DNA from 3 places in the Parabacteroides sp. AF17-28 genome. Region 3 is predicted to be linked to each of the others. Evidence: riboswitches for the same ligand, from Rfam matches in the RefSeq annotation. Region 3 holds a riboswitch; each other region holds the start of a gene.
The links. A riboswitch is a leader RNA that binds a small molecule or an ion and turns the genes downstream of it on or off. The one in region 3 is predicted to bind thiamine pyrophosphate.

Region 1 (7,930 bases), on a different contig from region 3:
CTTGCGCATGCCCACATTTATCTTGTGGATGCTGCCGGGAACATAGATCTTTTCCGATGAAGGATAGGTAATGCGTATTCTGTTTTTACTTGCCATTGTATTGTATGTTTTTTATATTTCTGAATCGTCCCTGCAAGGGTCCGGCTTGTGTTTGTTGATCTCCCTGATGAAACGGCGTGTTTCTTCCACCGGATCATCGGCATTGATGATCGCTCCGGAGACGGCGATACCTTCTATCCCTGTTTCCATCAAGGGGGCAATATCTTCAAACTGAATGCCTCCGATGGCAAAGATAGGAATTTCGAGACCGGCTTCCCTATATTGTTCCATGATTTTTTGATATCCTTCCAATCCTAACACGGGGCTCAGGTTCTTTTTCGTCTCGGTAAAACGGTACGGCCCCAGGCCGATGTAAGAAGCGCCTTCCCGGTCCGCCTTCAAAATATCCTCGAAGGTGTTTGCCGTTGCGCCGACAAGGAAAAGGTCGTCCAAGCCTTTTTCGATGATGATCCGCCAGGCTTCTGATACCGGCATGTCGTTTTTCCCTAAATGGACGCAATGGATACCGGCTTTGATTGCCATTTCCAGGTTGTCGTCCAGGCAGCAGACACAATCTAAACCGCCTTTGAACAGGGTGAAGTGCGAAACTTCTTTGGCGACTTCAAGGTTCAGATTGTCTTTCATGCGGAGCTGAACCCAGTTGCAACCGCCTTTGATTACCATCTTGATCTCATCCAGCTCTGTATATTTGTTTGTACGATGCGTGATGAACATAAGTCGGTTTTGGCCGGTGAAACAAGCATACCGGCCTCTGCCGGCGCAGCTCTCTAAATAATTGTCTAATTCCATGCTTGTAGTTTTTTATATTGTGTGATAATAATATCCTGTTTGTCTGTCGACGGACGTTCTCCCCAAAGCGCGCCCAACACGGCCGCTCCTCCGAAACGGAAAGGGCGGAGCAACGGGAGAGTGGCGAGGTCTATGCCGCCAAGGGCGAAAACCTTTTCGTTTATGATTCCGGCATCGGAGGCCTGTTGTAAGGTTTCCATTGCAAAACCGCTTCCGTATCCTTCTTTCGAGATGCTCCGGAAGATAGGGCTCAGGAAGAGATAGTCGAGCGACTGGTAGTGTCGGATTTCCTCGATGGAATGGCAGGAACGGCTGACCGTCCCCTTGAAGCCGGATGGCGCCAGGCTGTTACGCCGGTTCAGGTGCACGCCCCCCAAGCCGTAATCTGTTGCCAGCGAAAAGCAGTCGTGGAGCACGATTTTCGGATAGTGGACGGTCGGTATCTTATCCAGCAGTCGGCGCAGTTCGTCAATCTTTCCTTCCGGCTTACGCAGGTGGAGAGATTGCATTCCTTCTTCAAAAAGCCGGGTGAGAATGATGTTTTCTCCCGGAAAGAAGCCCGGTGTCGTGATTACAATCAGCTTTTTCATGCTTTTATTTTTATCAACGGAACGGGAGCGAACAGATGGTTCATAGGTCCATGCCCGTGTCCGGTTTGCACATCGGCACCGGCCTCGAGAGCGGCTGTTACGTACTCTTTTGCCAAGCTTACGGCATCCGGCAATTCTTTTCCCAAAGCCATATAAGCAGCAATTGCGGAAGACAGTGTGCATCCCGTGCCATGCGTGTTTTGTGTCTGAACAGCCGGGACAACCAGTCGGAGAGGGGCTGCATCCTTCGTGAACAGGATATCGGCCCTTTCGCTTCCCTCCAGATGGCCGCCTTTCATCAGGACGGAACGGCATCCCCGGGCTAAAAGCTCTTGAGCGGCTTTTTCCATCTCTTCTTCATTCCGTATCGGCATGCCTGACAGGAAAGCAGCTTCGTCTATATTCGGAGTCACTAACATGACCTTAGGGAACAATTCGTTTACAATGACTTCGATCGTCTCGTCTTCCATCAGCTTGCTGCCGCTTGTCGAAATCATGACAGGGTCGAGAATTACTTTTGAAAGCGAAAAACGGTCGATCGCACAGGCTACAATCCTGGCAGCTTCCCGGTTATGCAACATCCCGATTTTTACGGCATCGACCGTTATATCCTCGAATACGGCATTTATCTGTCCTTCCACTATTTCCGGCGAAACAGCCTGTATCCCCCTTACACCCGTTGTATTCTGGGCGGTAATGGATGTTATTACAGAAGCTCCGAATACGCCTAATGCTGAAAATGTCTTCAGGTCCGCCTGTATTCCTGCACCGCCGCCGCTGTCTGAGCCGGCAATTGTGAGTGCTACCGGATAGCGAAACATTGTGTTTGTTTTCATTTATATATAAAAAAGGAGGGAAAAGCCTTGTCTGTTTTTTCCTACGGCGGCATTACCCGCATCAGGTTCACAGGGTATAATCTCAGCCCGTTTACAGTATGGCACCCCTTTCAACAGGCAAAGGTAGAAAGAATTTTTTTCAATTGGAAGATTATGTGCACGTTTTGGAACACTCTGTAAAAATAAACTGTTATACTTTTGCAGCGTTTAATTAGGGATAAAGTAAAAATCTAAGGATAGAAAATTGTGATGGGGAAAAAGATTGTTTTTTTGCTGGCATCCTTATTTGTGGTATGGATAGCAAATGGACAGAATACGATAATAAAAGGAATAGTGACCGACTCGATTACTGGGGAAGGATTACCTTATGTATCTCTTATATTCAAAGGAACGACGATAGGAACGGCAACTGACGGGGACGGGAATTTCACATTCTCTACTCCGAATGCCAACAGAACCTTGGTTGTTTCCTATCTGGGATATGATACAAAAGAAGTGGGAGTCACTCCGGGCAGGACCAATAATCTGAAAATACAATTAGCGCCGAACGGAATCGCGTTGAATGAGGTCGTTGTCAAGCCGAAAAAGGAGAAATACAGCAAAAAGGAGAATCCGGCTGTGACCTTTGTAAAACAGGTGATTGCTTCACGTGAAAGCAATGACCCTCGTAATCATGACTATTTTCAATACGATCAGTATGAGAAGATGGTCTTTGCGATGAACGATTTCCATCCTAAACCTAAAAAAGACGGAAAGCCGGGCAAGTTTGATTTCCTGGTTGATTTTGTCGATACACTTGATGTCGGTACGACTATTCTACCGGTTTCGGAAAGGGAAAAGGTCGAAACGGTATATTATCGCAAAGAGCCGAAGTCGGAAAAACGGGTTGTCAAAGGCAGCAAAGCATCCGGTGTGGATGAAATATTCTCCCGCGACGGTATCCAGCAGTTCCTGAACGAGGTTTTCCGGGAAGTCGATATCTTTAAAAACGATATTCCTTTGTTTCTGCAACGGTTTGTAAGCCCGCTTTCCACAATCGGACCGAACTATTACAAATATTATCTGCTCGACACGTTGGAGGTGAACGGGCGGAACTGCGTTGATCTGGGGTTTGTCCCCTTCAATTCGGAGACATTCGGTTTTACCGGGCATCTGTTTGTCACGCTCGACTCCACGTTCTTTGTGCAGAAAGCGATCCTTAACGTTCCCAAAGATATCAACTTGAACTTCGTATCCGGAATGACAATCGAACAGACGTTCGAACGTACGCCGGACAGTACCCGTATCATTACGAAAGACGATATCAATGTCAATTTCAAGTTAAGCGAAAAGTCTAAAGGAATGTATGCGCGGCGCCTGAATGTTTACAGCAACCAGTCGTTTGAGGAGCCGGATGCCGAACAGGCCCAGGTGTTCAAGGAGAGTGCGCCTGTTATTACGCTGAAAGAAGCGTATCGGCAGACGGATGAATTCTGGATAAGCAACCGTCCGGAAGAGGGGATTAAGAAGAATCCCAATTCCGTCGAGAAGCTGATGGCAAAATTCCGCTCCGTTCCGATCTTTTACATAACGGAACAGGTCGTATCGATCCTCGTTTCCGGTTATATCCCGACCAATAAGGACCCGTTGAAAAGTAAATTCGAGTTTGGTCCGATGAATACGGCGATCAGTGGTAATGCGATCGAAGGAGCCCGCTTCCGTGTGGGAGGAACAACGACGACGGCATTCAGTAAAAACTTGTTCTTTGACGGCTATATGGCGTATGGGACAAAAGATGAAAAACTGAAATATGACGCTCTTGTCGAATATTCGTTCAACGACCGTAAGGAATATCGTAAGGAGTTCCCGTTGAACTCGATCCGTCTGGAATACATGTACGACATCAACCAGTTGGGACAGCAATATATGTATGCCAGCAAAGATAATATGTTCCTGGCGTGGAAACGTCAGAAAGATACGCGTGCCACTTATTTGCGGCAGGCCGAGTTGACTTACTATCATGAGCATTATAATGGTTTGGCTTATGGGGCTGTTGTCCGTAACCGCCGTGAATATGCTACCGAGTATGCTGTATTCGACCGTATTGGTCCGGATGGGATTATAACACCCACTAAGAGTTATGACATGACGGAGTTGGAACTGAAATTCCGTTATGCAAAGGATGAGAAGTTCTATCAGACGCGTAACCTTCGTTACCCGATTACTTTCGATGCGCTGATCTTCAATTTCAGCCATGTGATGGCGAAGAAAAACCTGTTGGGGTCGTCGTACGATTACCAGCGTACGGATATCGGCATTCAGAAACGTTTCTGGTTCTCGGCTTTCGGTTATATCGATATTATAACCAAAGCGGGAAAAGTCTGGAACAAAGTACCTTATCCATTGTTGATCTTGCCGAATGCCAACCTTTCTTATACGATCCAGCCGGAGTCATATACGAATATGAACGCGATGGAGTTTATCAACGATGAATATGCTTCCTGGGATTTAACTTATTACATGAATGGTAACCTGTTGAACCGCATACCGATGATAAAGAAGTTGAAATGGAGGGAAGTTTTCTGTTTCCGCGGCTTGTGGGGACATCTGACTGAAAAGAATAATCCGATGAATGGTGGAGACGGCTTATATCTCTTCCCCGACGATACTTATACATTGGGAAAAGCGCCTTATATGGAAGCCAGTGTCGGTGTGGAAAACATCTTAAAGTTCCTTCGTCTGGATTATGTCTGGCGTCTGAACTATCGTGATAATCCGGGTATCCAGACGAAGGGCGTTCGTTTTATGATGCGACTGTCGTTCTGATCAGAATGCTTCCGTCATATTCATATAGACCTGCATACCCGGTTGTCCGGGCTCTTTGCCGATATCCAGCCTGAAATTCTTTCCCGGCTGCATCTGGAAACGGAGTCCGGCTCCGAAATTGAATTTCCACTTGTTCCAGTCAAAAGGAGTTTCTCCGATCGTCCCGGTTCCGGCCCAGGCTACAAAACCGCATTTCGCCCAGAAGTTGCCGCTTTTGTACTTTGCCGGTGAACCGAACATATGGCGATATTCGACAATTCCGTAAGCCATCGATTTATCCCGGTATTTGCCCATATAATAGCCGCGAAGGTCGAAGGGAGAACCGAATGTCGGCAACTCCGTAAAAGGAATATCTCCCATGCCGATTTGGCTTTTGGCGATCCAGGCGAGCGTACTGCGCGGACGGAATACGTTCTTGAATTGGCGATATTCGAGTTCGATGATTTCATAATTATAAGCACCTCCGAGATATTTTCCAAACAATTTGACGTTTGTACCTAACAACATCCCTCGTGTAGGAGTTGCAACATCATCACGGGTATCATATTGGATGAGCCCGCCGATACCGACATTGAAATATTTGCTTTTAAATTTCCGGAAATAAGGATCTTCTTCCATTACCGGATTTATATCCGATGCCCGTGTATAATTCAGATCGAACAGGCCGCCTAAATAGAAATGGGGCCGTACTTCCCATACAAAACGCGGATACAGTTGGAAATAGTTTCGGTGGAATTTGGTCGTCGAATCGCTCCGTTCCAGATTTTTAGCCTTTTCAAATCCTTTGCCATAGTAATGCGAAGGTTCATTCCTGTAACCATAACTTACGTAAATGCGAAAACGGTTTTCATTGAAGAAAAATGTTCCCGCACCGGCAACAACGATTGTTCCGTTCAGCGACAGATTCAGACCGGCAGGCAGAAAGGACCGTTGTGAAACAGTATCTTGTTTGTTTATCCGGAAACTGGCTAAGACTGCACCTCCAACACCGAATGAAGCTTCCGGTGTATAAGATGGCCCTCCGAGAACGGACCACCATATATTTTTATGTGCACGAATGGAGTCTTTACGCTGTTGACGGTAGTAGCGTTTTAATTGCCTTTCGTTCAGTTCCACACCGTCAACGGTGATAACCTCTTTCCGGGCTGTGCTATCTGTCGTAATAACATGACCTTGTTCTTGAGCTTTAACAGATAAAGACAGAACAAAAAAGGGAATTCCTGCAGATACAAATAGACGTTTAAGCATTGACTTTTTTAGTTTGTACGTAGCAAAAGTACAAAAAAAATCAGTTCAAAATCAGATTGGCAACCGGAACCAGAAAGTGGACCCTTCGCCTTCCTTGGAATCCACACCTATTATTCCTCCGAATTTCTCGATGATCATGGCACAAATAGGAAGCCCAAGCCCTGTTCCCTGGACGAAAGTGTTCAGCTTGACAAAGCGTTCGAATACTTTGTCTTTCTTTTCGGCAGGGATTCCGATTCCGGTATCTTTAACAAAAAAATAGATGTCTTTTTCGGATTTTTCATAACCGAAGGTAATGCTGCCCTGTTCTGTGAATTTCATGGCATTGGTCATAAAGTTAATCATTACCTGCATAACACGGTTTTGGTCCGTATGGATAATACATTCCGGCTGCTTTTGTACAAATTCGATCTTAACACTGTCCGGCCTTTGATTTTTCAGCTGCATTTGCTGGCAGAGGTCTTCCATCAACAGGTTAATATCCGTGTCGGAATAGTTAAAATCAAGTGTTCCCGCTTCTATCTTGGACATATCGATGATGTCATTGATCAGCTGGAGCAATAACTCGTTATTTGATGTAATGATATGAACAAATTCTTTCTTCTCTTCGGGATCGTCGGTTTCGGCCAGAAGATTGGAGAAGCCGACAATTGCATTCAATGGCGTACGGATTTCGTGGCTCATATTTGCTAAGAAAGCTGATTTCAGTTGGTTTGCTTCATCCGCTTTCTTTACTTCATAGAGCAAATGTTCGATCCGTTTCTTATCCGAAATATCTTCGAGCTTCATCAAGCCGCCCAACATTTCGCTTCCGTCGTTTGAGTAGACCGGTATGGCGCTGATCTCGATAGTCGTATCCCCTTCGGTTATCTCGTGACGAACAGGTTTGCCTTTCTCAACCGTATCACTTAATGCGCAATGGGGGCAAGGACTCTGACGTCCCATCACAGTTTCGTAACACACTTTTCCTGCTATATACCTCCGTCCTTTAGCTATATTATTCAGGCTGGCTGTTGATTCCCATTGCACAACATAGTTTTTGTCTACATAAACAAGTCCGAAATTAATGCTGTTGAGCACCAGATCCTGTGTCTTGATGACATTTTCCAGTTTCTCTTTTGCCTGAATTAATTCTTGTTCGTATTCTTTTATCTTGGTAATGTCCCAACGGGCAATGAGAAGCCAATGGTCATTCCCTAACGATACAACCGATTTGCTCACAATTGTTTTGTGTAAAACCCCATCAGGAGTAAGATAATCCTCTTCCGAGCGATATTCTTTTTTATCTTTTACCAATTGCTCGTCTATTTTCCGGTATCTCAAACCACGCTCTTCACCAAAGATATCGATATCGGAATGCCCCAATACTTCACTTTGCTTTTTGCCGGATTGAAGTTCAGCTTCTTTGTTCCAAAACTTATATTTGAAATCATCGTTGATATCTTTGACAAGTACAGGGAAAGGCATATTGTCCAATATATTCAGGCAGAATAACTGAAAGTCCGTAATTTCGGCTTCTCTGGCTTTATATGCCGCTTGCTTTTTCTTGTTTCTGATCCAGGATAACAGAAGTATGATACAAAGTGCTGTTTCAACAATCAG
Region 2 (7,930 bases), on a different contig from region 3:
CAACGCCAACGGCAGGTTCAGCAAGACGACTCCGCTCTCCTTCGCATCCTTAAACTCGTTATAAAGCAGCAGGAAGATGACAAGCAGAGACATCAGCGACGTAAACAACAGCGTACGGCTGGCAGCCTGCTCGCTCTCGAACTGTCCGCCATATTCGATATGATAGCCTTCGGGCAACTGAATGGAGGCGTCCACCTTTTGCTGGATCTCATTCACGACGCTGCGGAGGTCGCGCTCGGAGACGTTTCCGCTGATCACGATCTTGCGCTGGACATTCTCGCGGTTAATCGTGTTCGGACCTGTCACGGAACGGATCTCGGCGACATAGCTCAATGGCACTTTCTTCCCGCCGGCATCGATCATCAGGTTACGGATATCCTCCATCGTCGCACGGCTCCCGTCGGAGGTCTTGACCGTCAGGTCGAACGTCTTGCCGTCGTCATAGACCTGGCTGACGGCTTCACCGCCCAGCATGACATTCACATATTCTTCAAACTCCGGCAAAGAGATGCCGTATTGCGCCATCAGTTCGCGTTTCGGCGTGATGGTAAGCTGCGGGCGTTCGATCTGCTGCTCCACTTTCAGGTCCACCAGGCCGGGGATGCCCTGAATGGCTTCCTTGATCTGGTTGCCGACCGTAAACATCAGGTTCAGGTCCGTACCGAACAGCTTGATTGCGATATTCGCTTCCGTACCGGAAAGCATGGCATCGATACGGTGGGAAATCGGCTGTCCGATTTCGATATTGGCGCCACTGATAGTCGACAGCTTCTTGCGGACATCGTTCATGACGGCGTCGCGGCTACGGTCTTTCAGGATGAAAGGAGCCTCGATCTCGGATACGTTCACGCCTAAGGCATGTTCGTCCAGCTCGGCGCGTCCGGTCTTGCGGGCAACCGTCTGTATCTCGGGAACCTGCATCAGCAATTCTTCCGCGCGGCGTCCCATCTCGTTCGATTCGTCCAGGGAGATACCCGGAAGGGAACTGACGTTAATCGTGAACGACCCTTCGTTGAACGGCGGCAGGAAGCTACGTCCCAACGTAAAGAAAGTCCCCAGGGCAACAACGAACAGGGCTATCGTACAGCCCAGCACAATCTTTTTATGCGCTAATGCTCCGTTCAGTGCCTTGCCATATACACCTTTCAGCTTGCGGGCCACCCAAGCTTCTTTCTCTATGCTCTTATCCGTTGCTTTCCGGTTCAGCAGGTAACTACACAACACCGGAGTCAATGTCAACGCCACAACTGTAGAAGCGAACAACGCCACGATAAAAGCAATCCCCAACGGAATCAACATACGTCCTTCCATCCCGTGCAGGAAGAAAAGAGGCACGAAACTGACCACAATAATCAACGTCGAATTAAGAATCGGCATACGGACCTCGCGGGAGGCGTCGAACACGACATCCAGAATGGAACGCTGCTCTGCGGGAGGCAGCAAGCGGTTCTCACGTATTCGCTTATAGACATTCTCCACGTCGACAATCGCATCATCCACCAACGAACCGATCGCAATCGCCATACCGCCCAGACTCATGGTGTTTATGGTCAATCCCATATAATGCAGCGCCAGAATGGAAACCAACAGGGAAAGAGGAAGGGCGACCAGCGAAATCACCGTCGTACGGATATTCATCAGGAAGAGGAAGAGGACGATCACCACAAAGAAGCTCCCCTCGAACAGACTATTCTTTACGTTATTGATAGAGCTGTCGATGAAGCGGCTCTGGCGGAAGATATCGGTCGAGACATGCACGTCTGACGGCAAGTTTTTCTGTAAATCCGCCACAATCGCATCCAGCTTATCTGTCAGGTCGATCGTACTCGTATTCGGCTGCTTGGTGACCGTTATCAGCACAGCCGGTTTGGCCCGTTCAGAAGCCGTTCCGAGTTTCGGGCTCTTGCCGCCGATCTTCACTGTTGCCACATTCTCCAAGAGGACAGGGAAATCGCCGACAGTCTTTACGACACCCTTTCCGATCTCTTCCGCTTTGGCAGTGGAGAGAACGCCCCGGATGATGTATTCGTTATCGTATTCATAGAGCACGCCGCCGTTGGCATTCCGGTTCATATTACGGGTCACGGTCAGGACTTCATTCAAGCTGACGCCGTAATGCTTCATGCGAGCCGGATCGAGCAGAATCTGGTATTCCTTAATGTCTCCACCGATAACAGCCACCTGTGCCACGCCGCCTGTCGAAAGCAGTCGCGGACGGATCGTCCAGTCGGCAATCGTACGCAGGTCCATTTGGGTAGTGACGGCCGTCGAATCGTCAACCGTCAATCCGATAATCATCATTTCCCCCAGAATGGAGGATTGCGGGCCTAATGTCGGTTTCCCAACATTCTCCGGCAGGCTTTCACCGACAACGGCCAGCTTCTCGGATACGATTTGGCGGGCCCGGTAAATATCCGTCCCCCAATCGAACTCAACCCAGACAACCGAAAAACCGGTTGTAGAAGACGAACGCACACGGCGCACATCCATCGCACCGTTCACAGCCGTTTCCACCGGGAAAGTAACCAGGCGTTCCACCTCTTCGGGCGCCATGCCATTCGCCTCCGTCATGATAACAACAGTCGGCGCATTCAAATCCGGGAACACATCCACATCCGTATGGAACGCCGTATATGTTCCGGCAATCATCAGCAGCAGGGAACAGACCAGTACAACCAGCCTGTTATGCAGCGAGTAATATATTATCTTGTTCAGCATAGAAATAATTATTCAATTTGCTAATGTGTCAATATGCCAATGGCTACAGGATAAAGACATTCTATCCATTTGCATATTGGCATATTGGCACATTGGCACATTATTAATGGTTGTGTGTATGTGCAGGAATAGCATTAGAGGCAGAAGCCAACTTGATCTGGTATGCGCCTTCGGTCACGACTTCATCACCGGCTTTCAGGCCGCTCAGGATCTGCACTTCGGAACCGTTATCGGCTCCTAACGTCACAGGCACTTTCTTGTAGGCTTCCTCATGCTCGCGAACATAGACGGAATAGACGCCCTGCTCCTCGATAAGTGCAGAGACGGGAACGCTTATCACATTTTGTAGCGGTGCGGTAAGCAGATAGATTTCCACGAACGAACCGGGAATGATAGCGCCTTTGTTGTCGAACTCGAACGTTACCGGCACATAAAACGAGTTTGCATCGGAAGCCTTCCCATACGAAAGCAGACGTCCGCGCAGGTCGGACAGTTTATAAGTCGCATTGTCATACGGCGTACGGAAATTAGCGGACTGCACGGAAGGCAAATAGTTATAATATTTCTCCGAAACCTCCGCACGCAGCACCAGGCGGTTGTTCTGTGAGATAGTCGCCAACGGCTGGCCGACAGTCACATAATCACCCTCCTTCACTTGCAGGTTCTTCAGATAGCCATTTATCGGCGAAACAACGGAAACACCGTTAGCCGTCTGTTTTCCTGCAACAGCTTCCCAGGCGACTTTCGCATTCTCATAATTCAGGCGGGCCTGCTCGAAATCTTTGGCTGAAACGATCTTATCCCCTATCAAGGCGTCCATGCGTTCATATTCCTTCTTTGCGTTCTCATACGCATATTTGGCTTTGGCTGCCACATTTCCGTCAGACAGCCCGCTGGATGCAAGACTCAAGATTGCCTGCCCCTTGCGTACAGCCGCTCCATCGACAAACGACAGGTTGCCGAATGTCACCACACCGGGGACTGTAGCGACAACAGCCGACTCTTCTCCCTGGGCCGCCATCACACGGCCGCTTGTTTTGATCACATCCGTGAAAGCGCCCGGTTCCACCTTATGCGTCTTCAGCCCGACTGCTTCCGCAAGCGCCTTTTTAAAGGATATTTCTCCGGCATGTCCTCCACCGGCTTCTTCATGTGCATGATCATACCCTTCGTGTTCATGGTCATGCCCCTCATGATCGTGATCATGTCCTTCTTCATGCTCGTGAGCTTCGTGTTCGTGCTCTCCGTGAGTCGCAGTATTCCCACTGCAACCCGCTAACAGGTAGGCGAAAATCACCCACACTAAATATATCTTCTTCATTCTGATAGATTTGTCTAATGTATATTCGATAATAAATAATAAGGATAGAAGGTTGCATCAAAAGCGGGAATTAACACTCTTGACACGACTTCACTCAATCATCAATTATACATAGAACGGAGGCGCACGAAGCCCTGACGCAGATATTATCCACGTATCATGCAGGGACTCGATGTAAAAGGACCGGTCTTTCTCAAATAAGAGTTTATAGAATACCGGAACAGGAGGATTTATATAGTCAAAAAGTACAAGCAAGGGGAACAGATATTGACTTGCATCTCCATCTGTCGTATGTGAAAAGATAGATGTATAGAGCGCGATGTTATGCCCGTTACAGCCGCAGTCATGCGATTGCGAACTGCCATGCCCACCATGAGCCGCTTCGGTCGACAACGATTTATAGCACGGCAACCCGTTACTATGGTGATGATGCGGCACAACGACCGACAGTAGCACCACGATACTAACAAGCAGCATCACATACTGATATATTTTCCGTTTCGCTCTCATACTTAGTGATGCAAAAATAAGAAGTTTTTCATTACTACACAATTATACATCTAAAGAATAAGGCCAATTTGACTCTCATAATTGACTTTTGATTCATTTTTATTTCATTTTTCGGAACAAAAGAGCTCTTTCTTGCGTTATAAGAGTAAATACTACATATACATATTTAATAGGGAGAAATAAAATGACAACAGATGTACTCAACAATAATCTGATAGAAGCGTTAAAAATGAAAATTCCCGATGGTTCAAATCTCGCAAATGAATTAATGGACATTTTATACATCGGGAAAGAAGCTGTCTACCGCAGATTAAGAGGCGAGGTACCTTTTACATTAGCAGAAGCAGCCACCTTATCAAAAAAATTAGGCGTTTCACTGGACCAGGTCGTCAGTGCTGGTTTTACAAATAATACCATGTTCAATCTGAACTTTTTGCATTATTCAGAACCACTAAAGACCTACTCATCTATCATCAGGCATTACACGGAAGTATTGGAAACTATAGCCGGTGATCCTGAATCCGATCTTTGCACAGCATCCAATATGATACCGCAAGCGTTTTATCTGAGATATGAATATCTTTCACGCTTCCGCCTGTTCAAATGGATGTATCAGCATGAGAAAGTAAACTGCGTTAAAAACTTCTCCGAACTTCAACTGACGGAAGAACTGGCCGATGCACAAAAAAAATTTGTCAACATCTCCCAAGAAATCGAGACGACCAATTACATATGGGATCAATTGATCTTCAAACACCTGGTCAATGATATCAAATATTTTCAGGATATACATTTAGTCACGGAAGAAGAAGTTGCAAAACTGAAAGAGGAACTTTTTCATTTGCTTGACGAACTGGAAGAGATTGCAACCATCGGCAAGTATCCGATTAGCGGAAAGAACGTTAATATCTATATTTCGAATATTGATTTCGAAGCGACTTACAGCTACGTCAGCATGAAGAATTTCGAATTCGGGATGATTCGCATCTTCTCGATCAACTCGATCTCTTCTAAAGACAAGGAGTTCTGTCAGAGCCAGCGGGAATGGATCAAATCTCTCAAACGCTTCTCGACCAACATATCGGTGAGCGGAGAAATACAACGCATCCAGTTCTTCAACGCACAACGGGAACATATCAAAATGCTCTGAAAGAGCATTTTGATAGTTGAAAGTGTTAACCGATTTTCGCACAGATAAGTTCAGCCGCTTTCTTTCCGCTCATCAGCATACCGCCGAAGATCGGTCCCATACGGAAACTACCGCTTACACCATTGGCAGCCATACCGGAAACGAACAATCCCGGATAGATTTCCTTTGTATTCTCGACAGTCGTAGATTCGCCTAACTCGACGTTCAACGAACGTTCGCCGATCACACCGCCGGTCGGAGTGTTCAATTTAATATCGTTCTTGCGGGCAACTACGCGGGCAATTTCGCAATCGTGACCTGTTCCTTCCAGAACAGCCTTTGCCATGATCGTCAGCGGGTCCACATGCATACCTTCACGGATAACCGGAGCCCAATTCACAACCACGCCGGCTACGGCGTCGTTATGGAACACAACGTCTTCTACAGAATAGCAGTTGAAAATAGTTGCACCGGCCTTCGTTGCGTTATAGATCAAGGCAGAAGTGGTGTGTACGGAGTCCATAATATAAGTACCGTTACCGGCATCCTTATAGCTAACGCCCAACTCTTTCACGATCGGCATGGCTTCTTCCTGCACGACGATGTCGTTAAACATCATGGCGCCGCCCCACATACCTCCACCGGGAGCCAGTTTACGGTCGAACAAAGCAACTTTCTTTCCGGCTTTAGCCAGGTAATAAGCGGCAACAATACCGGAAGGACCACCGCCTACAATAGCGACATCAATAGACAAATTACTCTTCAACTTCGCAAAGTAAGAGTCAATAATTCCTGTTGAAACAATCTGTTCCATACAAAATAATAATTAGAGTTTAAACATCGGGAAGCACATAGAGGTAACGCTCCCCTTTATTTAGCAATTCTACCTTTTCCCTTCACGGCATTACCCGGGCAGGTTCTATGGGTATAATCTCAGCCTGATAGTAAGGCACCCCTATGATAAGTCGGTTGCAAAGATAATAAATTATCCGAAATGCGGCGGGCGTTTATTCATTTTCCGTTCTACAAAACTTTTCATAAACTCGACTGTTTCGTCCACTCCCAACACGGAAACATCAATCGAGAAGTTATAGCTCGAGGCAACTCCCCACTCTTTATTCGTATAATAGTTATAGTAGGCAGCACGCGATTTGTCGGTTTTTGTCATCAACTCTTCCGCCTGTTCCACCGTAACATGCTGGTTTTCGATAATCCGCTGGATCCGGTTTTCTTTGTTGTTATGGATAAAGAAACTCAAACAATCCGGATCGTCGCGCAAGATATAATCGGCACATCGGCCCACAATTATGCAAGAACCTTTCTCCGCCAAGTTCCGGATCGCATCACTCTGGTAGAGGAACAAACGGTCGTTAGACAACACATCGGCATACGGAGGAAACAGCCCCATATAGGAATAGCCCATCGTAAAAGCGTATGCCAGCCCACTGGATGCCCGTTCGTCAGCCTTCTCAAAAAACTCTTCACTGAGCCCGCTCTCCTTGGCAGCAATCGCCATCAGTTGTTTGTCATAATAGGCAATACCCAGCGCCTTTGCCAACTTCTGCCCTATCTCGCGGCCACCACTGCCAAACTGCCGGCCGATGGTGAGTATGATTTTATTGTCGTCCATAATTATTTCTATTTATCTGCATTCTCTTCTAATGCATCTTTCTCTAAATCTATTATAATGCGATCAATTTCATTCTGTAATTGAGGAACATTTACTTTTACGATACGAAGAATTATTTCTGCATCCACATTAAAATACTGATGTGCAATTATATCACGCAGCCCCATCACATTCCGCCAGCTTATTGCCGGATATTTTGAGAAAAGAGATTTATGTGTATACTTATCAATATTCTTTACTGCTTCACCAATAGTAACCAACAACATACAAATACTATCCAATCTCATCATCCCATCAGGAGAATGAGTAAAATCATCAGCTGTATTTACAGGTATAGAACGAGTAACAATCGTACACAACGAATCTCTGATTTGTTTAAATAATAATAGAACTTCTTCCTTACACATATATCCCGTCCCTCTCTATATTTCTTTTTAGTAAGATATTCATATTATCACGAAGACGAATTATGTCGATCTTACAGTTCAGCAATTCTTCTAATTCGTATTTAATATTTAGAAGAATAAAGCCATCCGGCTCCTTCATCTCTACACAAACGTCCAAATCGCTATCTATATTTTGTTCATTACGGGAAACAGAACCGAATATTCCCAAACGGATA
Region 3 (7,930 bases):
GGTTCAAACCACAATCCAATCCGGCAACCACTTCTTTCACGTCATCCTTAAAACGCTTCAAAGATTCCAGTTCTCCCGCATGAACCACGATACCGTCGCGAATCACACGTACTTTATTAGAACGTTTGATCTTACCTTCACGTACCATACATCCGGCAATCGTACCCACTTTCGTGATCTTGAATACCTGAAGTACTTCCACATTGGCAGTGATCTCTTCTTTGATTTCCGGAGAAAGCATACCTTCCATTGCACTCTTCACTTCTTCGATTGCGTCGTAGATAATCGAGTACAGACGGATTTCGACACCATCCTTTTCAGCCATTCGGCGTGCAGGCAATGCCGGACGCACCTGGAATCCGATGATGATAGCATCTGATGCGGCAGCCAGTACGACATCCGATTCGGAAATCTGGCCGACAGCCTTATGAATAACGTTCACCTGGATTTCTTCTGTCGACAGACGGATCAACGAGTCGGACAGAGCTTCAACGGAACCATCCACGTCACCCTTCACGATCACATTCAATTCCTGGAAGTTACCCACTGCAATACGACGGCCGATATCATCCAATGTAAGCATCTTCTGCGTACGCAGACCCAACTCACGCTGTAACTGCTCACGGCGGTTGGCGATCTCGCGGGCTTCCTGGTCTGTTTCCAGTACGTTAAATGTATCACCGGCCTGTGGAGCACCGTTCAATCCCAGGATCAGAGCCGGTTCGGAAGGACCGGCCTTTTCGATACGCTGGTTACGTTCGTTGAACATAGCCTTTACACGACCGAAGTGTGTACCGGCCAGCACGATATCTCCCACTTTCAGAGTCCCGTTTTCAACCAATACAGTAGAAACATATCCGCGTCCCTTATCCAGGGAAGACTCGATAATAGAACCTACGGCACGTCTCTTCGGGTTTGCCTTCAAGTCGAGCAAATCGGCTTCCAACAGTACTTTTTCCAACAATTCTTCTACACCGATACCCTTCTTGGCTGATATTTCCTGGCTCTGGTATTTACCACCCCAGTCTTCCACCAGGTAGTTCATATTAGCCAACTCCTCCTTAATCTTTTCCGGATTGGCATGCGGTTTATCGATCTTGTTGATAGCAAAGACGATAGGAACACTGGCAGCCGAAGCATGATTGATCGCTTCAATCGTCTGCGGCATGACATTATCGTCGGCAGCCACAATGATAATCGCGATATCCGTTACTTTGGCACCACGGGCACGCATAGCGGTAAACGCCTCGTGACCCGGAGTATCCAGGAATGTAATACGGCGTCCGCTCTGCAGCTTCACGTTGTAAGCACCGATGTGCTGTGTGATACCTCCGGCCTCACCGGCAATTACATTTGCATTACGGATGTTATCTAATAAAGAAGTTTTTCCATGGTCGACGTGTCCCATCACGGTTACGATAGGCGGACGCGCAACCCAGTCTTCTTCATTATCGTCTTCTTCATCGGCCTTGATGGCTTCCACCACTTCGGCACTTACATATTCTGTCTTGAAGCCGAATTCTTCAGCTACAATATTAATAGTCTCCGCATCCAGTCGCTGGTTGATGGAAACCATGATGCCGATACTCATACAAGTAGCGATAACCTGGGTTACAGGAACGTCCATCATGTTGGCAAGGTCATTGGCTGTAACGAATTCCGTCAGCTTCAGGATCTTGCTTTCCATTTCCTCCTGTTCCATCAATTCGTGCTCACGTTTCTGCACGGCGTCACGTTTGTCACGACGGTACTTGGCACCTTTATTATTCTTGTTTCCTTTGTTGGTCAGGCGAGCCAGTGTCTCTTTTACCTGCTTCTGTACATCTTCCTCACTGATCTCCGCCTTCACCGGCTTGCGCAAGCGGGGCTTACGATCGTCGTTCGAATGATTCGGACGTGTCGGACGCGCGTTCGTACCCGGTGTATTGTTAACATCTACCCGGTCTTTCTTAATACGGTTACGCTTTTTCTTTGCATCCTGATTACCTTCGCCCGGTTTGACAGGAGCACCGGGTCTTGCTGTTGCATCTTTCGGTCCCTTGTTGAAAGGACCGTTACCCGACTGTCCCGGTTTATTACCGGCAAACCTCTCACGTTTGTCATCACGTTCCTTCTTCCGCTCTTCTTTAGTCTTCTTCTTAGGGCGGGTAGACTGATTTAATGCATTCAGGTCAATCTTCCCTGTCACCTTGATTTTAGACTCGAACTTCGGAGTATTCAACCGGAATAACTCATCGTCAGACCCGCCATCGGCAGAAGCCGCCGGCTCTTCAGTATTTACGGTCGTTGACTCTATGGTTGCTGTTTTCGGCTCCTCTACAGGCTCCGGTTTAACCACTTCTGCTGGTTCCTTTTCCACTACTATAACTTTTTCTTCTTTTTTCTCCTCTGGCTGCTGTGTTACATCCGGAACTTTCACCTCAGGCACTTTTACTTCCGGGGTTTTCACCTCCGGAGCCGGAGCTTCAGCAGTTTTTGCAGCAGGAGCCTCCACAGGCACCTCTACTTTCTTTTCCACAGGAGCAGAAACCGGTTCAGGTCGTTCTTCCTGTGTTCTTTTATGCGGTCTGTCCAGATCGATCCGGCCCTTTGTAACAATTTTGGGCTTGAATTCTTCCGGTATCACAGTCTTTATTTCCGAATTCCTTTCTTCTTTCACAGAAGCAATTTCCTTATGAGGGCGTTCGGGCACAACCCGCTCACGCTCACGCCCTCCGTCCGGTAAATCTTTACCAAACTCTTTTACGAGCAAAGCATACTGTTCATCACCGATTCGCGTGTTGGGATTGTTATCCTCAACCTCGAACCCTTTCTTGCGTAAGAAGTCAACAACTGTGTTGATTCCTACATTTAATTTCCTTTGTACTTGTATTAATTTTATGGGCATATCAAACTTTGTCGTAATACTTATTCCTGAGTTTCATCCTCTTCTTTTTCTTCTCTCTCTTCAACCTCTTCTTCAAATTCGGCAGATAAGATAGCAAGTACCTCGTCAACAGTCTGTTCTTCGAGGTCGGCACGTTCAATTATCTCGTCGCGGCTCATCGCTAACACGCTCTTCGCGGTATAGCATCCTGTATTTTTCAGCGCTTCGATAACCCAAGCATCGATTTCATCCGAGAATTCATCCAAGTAGATGTCTTCTTCATCTGCACCTTCCACATCGCGGAATACGTCAATTGCATATTCGGTCAACATACAGGCCAGTTTGATATTCAAACCACCCTTACCGATAGCCAATGAAACTTCTTCAGGACGAAGATAAACCTCTGCCTTATGTTCTTCTTCGTTCACTCGTATAGAGGAAATTTTAGCCGGGCTTAATGCACGCTGGATAAACAGCGATACATTGGATGTATAATTAATTACATCGATATTCTCGTTTCTCAGCTCGCGAACGATACCGTGAATACGGGAACCCTTCATTCCGACGCAGGCGCCAACCGGATCGATACGGTCGTCGTACGACTCTACGGCTACTTTTGCTCTCTCTCCCGGAATACGGGCTATTGCCTTGATAGTGATCAGACCATCATTGATTTCAGGCACTTCGAGTTCAAACAAACGCTGCAGGAATAATTTGTCTGTACGGGAAAGAATAATCTTCGGATTGTTGTTGTAATTATCCACCCGTTGTACGATTGCACGTACTGTCTCACCTTTGCGGTAAAAGTCTGTCGGGATCTGTTCTGTTTTCGGGAGCAGCAACTCATTACCCTCGTCATCCAGCAACAGGATTTCTTTCTTCCATACCTGATAAACATCGGCAGCAATGATGTTACCGATTTTATCTTTATATTTAGCAAATAAGCTGTCTTTCTGTAATTCAAGTATTTTTGAAGCTAACGTCTGACGCAGGTTCAAGATGGCACGACGTCCGAAGTCTGCAAAATGCACTTCGTCGGTTACTTCTTCGCCGACTTCGCAATCAGCGTCGATCTTACGGGCCTCAGTCAATGTCAGCTGAAGGTTAGAGTCTTCCAGTTCGTCATCTGCAACAACCGTACGGTTTCTCCAGATTTCAAAGTCTCCTTTCTCAGGATTGATAATTACGTCGTAATTTTCATCCGTACCGAACATTTTAGCGATCACGTTGCGGAATGAGTCTTCCAACACGCTGATCATCGTATCCTTATCTATATTCTTCAACTCCTTGAACTCAGCAAGTGTGTCAATCATACTGATTGTTTCCTCTTTCTTGGCCATAATCTTTTACTTGAATCTTATTAAGTATTTTGTATATTTTATTTCATCGAATGTATATGACTGGTCTTCCTGTACAGCCACCTTACGCTTGGCACCTTCGGGTTTTACCTGTTTTTCAACAGTTACGACTACCCCGTTTTCATCGGCCGATTTCAATACACCTGCCAACTTCGTACCGTTTTTAAGCAGCATTTCCACTTCATTGCCTATATTTTTCACATACTGGCGAAGCACTTTAAACGGAGATGTTATACCGGCGGAACCCACTTCAAGCTCGAAGTCTTCCGCATCCCGGTCCAGGTGACCTTCCACATAACGGCTCAACTCCACACAGTCGTCGATGCAAACACCCTCATCATTATCTATCTCTATGATAATCAGGTTACCCGGTTTAATTACTACGTCTACCAAATAATTGTCGGAAGAAGCTAATTTCTCTTCAACCAACTGACTTATTACGTCCTTTTCAATCATACACATACAGTTAAGAACAAAAGAAGGGGACTGCCCGCCCCCTCCTCATCTTCGCTTAATCGCCCGCAAATATACAAATAATCAATGAGTTTTCAAACAAATATTATTATTTCTTTCATATCCGTATCAGATATTGTAAGATTCCCTCTTTTTACGTTTCTTTGTACCCGAATTCAAAAGGGGTGCTTATGGTTCAATACCATAGGCTGAGAACATACCCATATTACCTGTACGGATAATGCCGGCGTAGGGAATTGAAAAACCAAGCCTTCCGGGCTTGCATGGTATATTTCTTCCGACACTCCTTTTCACCGTTCGTTTATTTTATTTAGGTTATCAAAAAAACAAAGGATGAAAAGTGTATTTATTTTAGCCTCATCATGGGCTGTACTGACTGCGCAGGGAATAACTGTCGAACCTGCCGATTCACTGAAAATTTCCAAAGACGTATCACTGGATGAAGTTGTTGTCACAGCAACCAAAGTCGCCAAAGGGACGCCTGTCGCCTACAGCGAGTTAACACAAGACGAACTGAAACGACGGAACGACGGACAAGGTATCCCCTACCTGATCCTACAATCACCGTCCGTTATCATGACTTCGGATGCCGGAACGGGTATCGGTTACTCCGGTTTCCGCATTCGCGGAACAGATGCCAACCGTATCAATATCACAGTCAACGGAGTACCCGTGAACGACTCGGAGTCGCATACCGTCTTCTGGGTGAATATGCCCGATTTCGCCTCTTCGGTTGACAATATCCAGATACAGCGCGGTGCCGGGACTTCTACCAATGGGGCTGCCGCATTCGGTGCAACCGTCTCTATGCAGACACAAAAATCGGAACTGAAGCCCTACGCCGAATATTCGGTATCAGCCGGCTCGTTCGGAACTGTCAAGAATACAGTCAAGTTCGGTACCGGACTTCTCAATGACCATTTTGTTTTCGACGCCCGTTATTCCAATATCCAAAGCGACGGCTACATAGATCGGGCCGATGCCAATATGCATTCCTACTTCGCATCGGCCGCCTATTACGGAGACAACACGCTGATTCGTTTCCAGACATTCGGCAGTATCGAAAAAACCTATCAGGCATGGACCGGTGTTCCGTCCTATATGCTGGATTCCAACCGCACATACAATCCCTGCGGTGAATATAAAGAGGATGGAGTGACCAAATACTACAAAAACCAGACAGACAACTATCGGCAGCAAAACTACCATCTGACCGCCAGCCAGCGCTTAAACGATCTCTGGAACATGAACCTGACTCTCCATTACACACACGGAGCAGGTTACTATGAAGATTATAAAGGCGGCGCTAAGTTTAAAAGCTACAAACTGAATCCTTATATCAACAGCCAGGGCGATACGATCACCAAGACCGATCTCGTTCGCCGCAAATGGCTGGAAAATGATTTCTATGGAGCCATCTACAGTGCCAATTTCCGGGGCGAACGCCTGCAATTCTCAGTAGGAGCCGCTATCAACCGTTATGACGGCAACCATTTCGGCCGCGTCATGTGGGCAAAACAATCGAACAGCCTTCCCGAACCTGATTATGAATACTACCGCAATACCGGCAATAAGCTGGATTATAATATGTACGCAAAGGCCAACTACCAGTTCCATCCTCACCTGAACGGCTACCTGGATATGCAATACCGAGGCATCCACTACACAATCAAAGGAAGTGACGATAAAGCCGGTGACAACGTAAATATCAATAAATACTGGAACTTCTTCAACCCCAAAGCGGGTATTAATTTCCAAAAAGACGGGCACAATGCTTTCGTCTCATTCTCCGTAGCCAACCGCGAACCCAACCGGGACAACTTCACAGAGGCCGGCCCGGACGAACGTCCGCAACATGAAACCTTATACGACTACGAAGCAGGCTATGGTTTCGGAAATTCCCGTTTTCACGTCGGTGCAAACCTTTATTTCATGGACTATAGCAACCAATTAATCCTGACCGGTAAGATCAGTGAAATCGGTGAAGCCCTTACCTCCAATATCAAAGACAGCTACCGCATGGGGATCGAGTTGACCGGAGGCGTGGAAATCGCCCGTTGGCTGGATTGGAGCGGGAACCTGACATTGAGCCGGAACAAAATCAAGAATTTCACAGAAAGCATCGAAGTGTACGAAACCCTCCCTAACGGCGATTGGGGCTATCAGCGTGAGGATCACAATAAGCTGGGAACGACCAATATCGCTTTTTCACCGGATATCATCGCCAACAGCATGTTCAACTTCAATTGGAAACAACTCAGTGCAAGCTTTAACTCCCAGTTTGTCGGACGCCAATATATCGACAATACTTCCAGCAAAGACCGCTCCATCGATCCTTACTTTGTAAGCAATCTGCGTGTCGGCTATGTCTTCAAGCCGAAGTTTATGAAAGAAATCGCTCTTGATGTCACAATAAACAATATATTTAACGAGCAATACGAGACGAATGCCTGGGTTTACTCAGCAATGGTCGACGGTGAGCGTTACAAAGAAGACGGCTATTTCACCCAGGCGGGGATAAATGCCATGGGCCGGGTAACATTCAAGTTTTAAACAATGGAACAATTATTGGAATATTTCGGAGTATTGACGGGGTTGCTTTATCTGCTTTTAGAGATCAGGCAGCACCGTGCCATGTGGGTAGTCGGCTTCCTGACCTCCCTGGTCTATGTGTTCGTCTTTTTCTTTTCAAAAATATATGCCGACATGGGGTTGAACATCTATTATGTCGCCATCAGCATATATGGCTTTTGGCAATGGACCCGTAAAAAAGCAATAAACGAGGAAAAAACAAATCAGAACGCCCCGGCGAATGAAGCAATCCTCTACCGCAACATGACGTTCCCACTTCTTACGGGAATAATCCTCGCAATCCTTGCAATTTATGCCTTGCTCTATTATATCCTGCATAATTTCACCGATTCGCCTATCCCTGCCGGTGATGCGTTTACCACTGCCGTCGGGATCGTCGCCACCTGGATGCTGGCCCGCCGGATCATCGAGCATTGGATATTCTGGATCATCGTCAACTGCGTATCCGTCTATCTTTATTACCTGCGTGGACTATACCCCACCATGTTTCTATATATTTGCTATGCCATACTGGCTGCAGTCGGATTATACACCTGGAAAAAGAAAGGAATAAAAACAAATGATAGCACCTTATAATTGCGTCGTCATCGCAAACGGCAATTTTCCGCAAACCACTTTGCCGCTCCGCCTGCTGCGCGAA

Region 1: another riboswitch for thiamine pyrophosphate. It lies ahead of thiD (bifunctional hydroxymethylpyrimidine kinase/phosphomethylpyrimidine kinase); the one in region 3 lies ahead of DWW90_RS05680 (TonB-dependent receptor).
Region 2: another riboswitch for thiamine pyrophosphate. It lies ahead of DWW90_RS15140 (sulfide-dependent adenosine diphosphate thiazole synthase); the one in region 3 lies ahead of DWW90_RS05680 (TonB-dependent receptor).

Annotation. Positions count from the first base shown of each region.
Region 1 covers NZ_QUGV01000004.1:77,752-85,681, reverse strand. The annotation lists gene thiC (phosphomethylpyrimidine synthase ThiC) at 1-96, opposite strand, end outside; gene DWW90_RS03910 (thiamine phosphate synthase) at 112-849, opposite strand; gene DWW90_RS03905 (thiamine phosphate synthase) at 840-1,439, opposite strand; gene thiD (bifunctional hydroxymethylpyrimidine kinase/phosphomethylpyrimidine kinase) at 1,436-2,275, opposite strand; TPP riboswitch at 2,297-2,394, opposite strand; gene DWW90_RS03895 (DUF5686 and carboxypeptidase-like regulatory domain-containing protein) at 2,525-5,080, shown strand; gene DWW90_RS03890 (BamA/TamA family outer membrane protein) at 5,081-6,328, opposite strand; gene DWW90_RS03885 (ATP-binding protein) at 6,380-7,930, opposite strand, start outside.
Region 2 covers NZ_QUGV01000022.1:38,557-46,486, reverse strand. The annotation lists gene DWW90_RS15160 (efflux RND transporter permease subunit) at 1-2,718, opposite strand, end outside; gene DWW90_RS15155 (efflux RND transporter periplasmic adaptor subunit) at 2,822-4,039, opposite strand; gene DWW90_RS15150 (DUF6769 family protein) at 4,145-4,549, opposite strand; gene DWW90_RS15145 (hypothetical protein) at 4,734-5,699, shown strand; gene DWW90_RS15140 (sulfide-dependent adenosine diphosphate thiazole synthase) at 5,725-6,492, opposite strand; TPP riboswitch at 6,552-6,645, opposite strand; gene DWW90_RS15135 (AAA family ATPase) at 6,664-7,308, opposite strand; gene DWW90_RS15130 (DUF86 domain-containing protein) at 7,317-7,715, opposite strand; gene DWW90_RS15125 (nucleotidyltransferase family protein) at 7,708-7,930, opposite strand, start outside.
Region 3 covers NZ_QUGV01000006.1:21,750-29,679, reverse strand. The annotation lists gene infB (translation initiation factor IF-2) at 1-2,887, opposite strand, end outside; gene nusA (transcription termination factor NusA) at 2,908-4,206, opposite strand; gene rimP (ribosome assembly cofactor RimP) at 4,213-4,680, opposite strand; TPP riboswitch at 4,849-4,950, shown strand; gene DWW90_RS05680 (TonB-dependent receptor) at 5,032-7,251, shown strand; gene pnuC (nicotinamide riboside transporter PnuC) at 7,255-7,866, shown strand; gene DWW90_RS05670 (thiamine diphosphokinase) at 7,850-7,930, shown strand, end outside.